One region of the Lysinibacillus sp. FSL L8-0312 genome, then DNA from elsewhere that is predicted to be linked to it. Evidence: riboswitches for the same ligand, from Rfam matches in the RefSeq annotation. Region 1 holds a riboswitch; the other holds the start of a gene.
The links. A riboswitch is a leader RNA that binds a small molecule or an ion and turns the genes downstream of it on or off. The one in region 1 is predicted to bind glycine.

Region 1 (2,417 bases):
CTTTTATAATAATAGAGAAGATAGAAAGGGGTAAGAAAATCTTGGACATACTTATCACAATCGGTGTCGTTTTAGTAGTCATAATTGCATATATCGGTATTAATGCACTACGACTCAAAAAAGCCGTAACCAACTTAACACAAGAGCAATTCATAGAAGGCTATCGTAAAGCCCAGCTAATCGATGTACGTGAACAAAAAGAATTTGATGCTGGTCATATTCTTGGTGCACGAAATGTTCCTTCCACAACACTACGTCAACGTTATAAAGAAATCCGCCCAGATTTACCAGTATATCTATACTGTCAAAATACAGGCCGTAGCTCACGTGCTGCACTATTTCTTAAAAAACGTGGGTACAACCAAATTTACCAACTTCAAGGTGGATTCAAAACTTGGACAGGTAAAATAAAAGCAAAAAAATATTAATGTCTACATGACAAAAGCCGTCTCAAAGAACTATGAGACGGCTTCTTTTTTAAAAAATTCAGAGTTTCTACTATATTATATCTATTGCAAATGATTAAGTACTAGCTTTTTGTTCACCAAGTCTCTAATCATGCATTGGACAGAAAAAAGGATAGCGACGAGAGACAAAATATATAGCTCATTCTTACTAACAATTCCTGACTGTAAATGATCCGTTCTTTGAGCGAATTAATGTCACTTAGGAATCGGTTCCCCCATAGCCCCCTTCTACACGTTAGGAGTGAGCTCCCTACAAAATCAACCACGCCAACACTATCTTTATGCAAATCTTCCACGACACTGATTCATTTTCACCTCATTTTAAATGGCATCCCATCAAATATTTTGTATGTTCAAAAATACTATTTTTCGTTAGAGATTTAGCATATTGCGTCCTATTCTGCTATTTTTCTGAAAATAGTCAGAATTTATTATTGAATAATGGGACGAGCACTGATAGGATGTATAATATCTTACAATAATAATTGATTATGAAGTTAATAAGCTATGAATGCTATGGATTAAACTATAGCAGGAGCAGTTCTGGAGAGAGCGCCATGTGCGTCGCCGAAGGGTTCACTATCTCAGGCAAAAGGACAGAGGAGTAATATCAGCTTTTATTAGCGATGTCACACGAATAGTTCATCTATTTCGTGTAACATTCGTGACTAAATGGTATTTGTTATTCTGACGTTTTTCCGAGACTAGTGTCACAACTAGTCTCTTTTTGTTTTTCCAGTCATAGTTTTTTATGTATCTTTGAGGGGGATTAACGTGGAACAGCAACAATTAAAACGAGATTTAAAAAATCGCCATGTGCAGCTTATTGCCATTGGTGGAACAATTGGGACGGGTTTATTTTTAGGCTCTGGCAAAGCCATTGCCCTTGCAGGCCCTTCTATCATCCTTGCCTACTTAATTGTCGGTACCGCCTTATTTTTTGTGATGCGTGCATTAGGTGAGCTGCTATTATCCAATGCAGGCTATACATCATTTACGGATTTTGCATCCGAATACATAGGCCCGTGGGCAGGTTATGTGACAGGTTGGACATATTGGTTCTGTTGGATTATGACAGCTATGGCGGACATTATCGCGGTGGGGGTTTATACACAATATTGGTTTGATATTCCCCAATGGATGCCAGCCATTGGTTGCTTAATCTTGTTATTACTACTCAATTTATTAACTGTTAAACTTTTTGGTGAATTGGAATTTTGGTTTGCCATCATTAAAGTGATTACGATTGTGGTTCTTATCATCATCGGACTGATTATGATTGTAACAGGCTTTCAAACTAGCTCAGGAACGGTAGCAGTGGAAAATCTTTGGGCACACGGTGGTCTATTTCCAAATGGAATGTACGGCTTTTTAATGGCTTTCCAAATGGTTGTATTTGCTTTTGTTGGCGTGGAATTAGTGGGGGTTTCAGCAGCTGAGACAGCAGATCCTCAAAAAAATATTCCCTCCGCCATTAATAAAATTCCATTTCGTATTTTACTCTTTTATGTAGGTGCATTGTTTGTGATTTTATGTATCAATCCATGGTATGAAATGTCTGCCTCAAGCAGTCCTTTTGTACAAGTATTTACACTGGCTGGTATTCCGATTGCTGCCGGTATTATAAATTTTGTTGTACTCACTTCAGCCGCTTCAGCAGGTAACAGTGGTTTATTTTCAACAAGTCGGATGCTCTTTAATCTTGGAAAAAATAAACAAGCATCACCTACATTTGCCAAGCTCAACAAAAACAGTGTGCCAAGTAATGCGCTCGTTATTTCAGCTATTGTTGTATCAATAGGTGCATTGTTAAGTAAGCTGATGCCAGAAAATGCCTTTAGTATTGTGACGACAATTAGTGCGATTTGTTTTATTTGGGTGTGGAGCATTATCGTTATTTCTCACATCATTTATCAACGAAAAAATCGTGCCTTACATGAAGCATCGAAA
Region 2 (2,417 bases), 110 kb from region 1:
TTCAAACTGCAAATACAATCCATCATATTGATTGCTATCCTAATATTATTCGTGAGCAAATAAATGGTGGACATGTTCCCATGCTAATCGGAATTAATAAATGCCAATTTAATTATACAGAAACCATGCTGACGGTAGCTGTTGAAATGACTAGCGGTATTCAAAAGGAGCAAAGCTTCTATGTGCCAATTATTGAAAAATGACAGAGGGGCTATTTTTTTGATCGCAATTGCATTATTATTTTTTGTAACTACTTTTGTTCTTGCGTATTGTATGTCTTATGAAATGCAGTTTCGAACATATGATGGGCTAGAAAAATTAAATGTTCAAACTACGATAAATTTATTAGGACAAATTTTGTCAGACAGTGTAGAATCGTAGTTATAAGAAGGTGATCCGAATTGCGAAAAATATATTTAGTTGGCTTTATGGGCAGTGGGAAAAGTGCGTTAGGAAGACGTTTAAGTTATTTATTAAAGATGCCATATTATGATATGGATCGTGAGATTGTGCGCCAGCAGGGAATGACAATTCCACAGATTTTTGAAAAATACGGAGAGGCCCATTTTCGAGAAATAGAAACAGAATTTTTGAAAAATTTCAGAGATGAGGCTTGTATTATTTCTACAGGGGGTGGCGTTGCCATTAATGCTGAGAATCGAAAAATTATGAGACGTAGTGGATTAGTGTTTTTTTTAGATGCGTCTTTTGAAGATATTTATAAACGAATACAGCATGATCCAAACAGACCCATTGTACAGAGCTCTACAAAGGAAGAGCTAGAAAGCCTGTATCATTACAGAAGGAAGTTTTACCGTGAGGTAGGACATATCCAAGTATTGACAGAAGGTAGAACTATCCGTCATATTCTAGAGTATTTAGTATTTCAAGTGAAAAGATTAAAAAACGAACGATGATTGTATTATTGATAAATTATGTTCGTGTTTTATTATCTTTTAAAAAATGATTGCCTTTTCAATGCATTTAATGTTAGGATATAGACAAATAAGTAACTAAATGTTCATTGACTACTAAATAGTACCAAGAACTATCTTGGGCGGATGATTGTGCGGGGAGAGCGCGTGTAGACGCCACCGAAGGAGCAAGTAGTAAATGGCTATGAATCTCTCAGGTAAAAGGACTCGTACAAGACGCAACTCTGGAGAGAGCTGTAGTATAACAATAACAGCCACCAAAGGGGAAAGCCGGCTGATTGGCAGTGTGAAAACTTGCGAGCCAGTCTGGTGTAACTTTCAGGTGCAAGGACAGAGAATCCCGAAAAGGGGTTCGTCTGTCTTTTTTTATGTCCACAGGTGCTTTAAAGATTGGAAACGATACGCACTGACTGTACTAATACAAAAGCAGACGAACTACTACCAGTAAAAATGTAACGAACAATAAGGGGGCAAAAAAGAATGACGAATGAATTAAAACGTACACCTCTATTTGAAGAATACGCGAAATACGGTGCAAAAACAGTAGACTTCGGTGGCTGGGAACTACCTGTTCAATTTACTTCCATTAAAGAAGAACATGATGCAGTGCGTCATCGTGCAGGCTTATTTGATGTATCACATATGGGAGAAATTTTAGTAACAGGTCCCGATGCATTAGGTTTTTTACAAAATCTTTTATCAAATGATGTATCTAAAATTGTTAATGGCCAAGCGCAATACACAGCCATGTGTTATGAAGATGGAGGCGTTGTTGACGATTTATTAACGTATAAATTAGCTGATAATCACTATTTATTATGTGTCAATGCAGCCAATATTGAAAAAGACTATGATTGGATGATGGAAAATCAACATCAATATGATGTGACGATTGATAACCAGTCCGATGCTTATGCACAAATTGCTCTTCAAGGACCATTAGCAGAGGAAGTTCTTCAATCCCTTACTTCGACTGATGTTCGTGCCATTAAATTTTTCCGCTTCCAAGAGGGCGTTGAAGTTGCGGGTCATCAAGTATTAGTTTCTCGTAGTGGCTATACAGGAGAAGATGGCTTTGAACTTTACGGTGCTCCAGAAGATATTAAAGCACTATGGGGTAAAATTTTAGATGCTGGTCATGATAAAGGCGTAGTACCGGCAGGTTTAGGATGCCGCGATACACTACGTTTTGAAGCAGGGCTACCATTATACGGTCAAGAGCTATCGGCAACAATTTCTCCACTTGAGGCTGGGATTGGCTTTGCTGTGAAATTAAATAAAGAAGACTTCATTGGTCATGAAGCATTAGTAGCGCAGAAGGAAAATGGTCTTACACGCAAATTGGTAGGCATTGAAATGATTGATAAAGGCATTCCACGTCATGGCTACAAAGTGTTCAAGGACGGTAAGGAAATCGGTGAAGTGACAACGGGTACACAGCTTCCTTCATCTAAACGTAATGTTGGTCACGCTTTAATTGAC

Region 2: another riboswitch for glycine. It lies ahead of gcvT (glycine cleavage system aminomethyltransferase GcvT); the one in region 1 lies ahead of MHI22_RS07305 (amino acid permease).

What each region holds. Positions count from the first base shown of each region.
Region 1 is NZ_JBBOOV010000001.1:1,432,411-1,434,827, forward strand. It holds gene MHI22_RS07300 (rhodanese-like domain-containing protein) at 42-428, shown strand; glycine riboswitch at 1,001-1,077, shown strand; gene MHI22_RS07305 (amino acid permease) at 1,242-2,417, shown strand, end outside.
Region 2 is NZ_JBBOOV010000001.1:1,546,751-1,549,167, reverse strand. It holds gene comGF (competence type IV pilus minor pilin ComGF) at 1-203, shown strand, start outside; gene MHI22_RS07900 (shikimate kinase) at 402-917, shown strand; glycine riboswitch at 1,062-1,154, shown strand; gene gcvT (glycine cleavage system aminomethyltransferase GcvT) at 1,416-2,417, shown strand, end outside.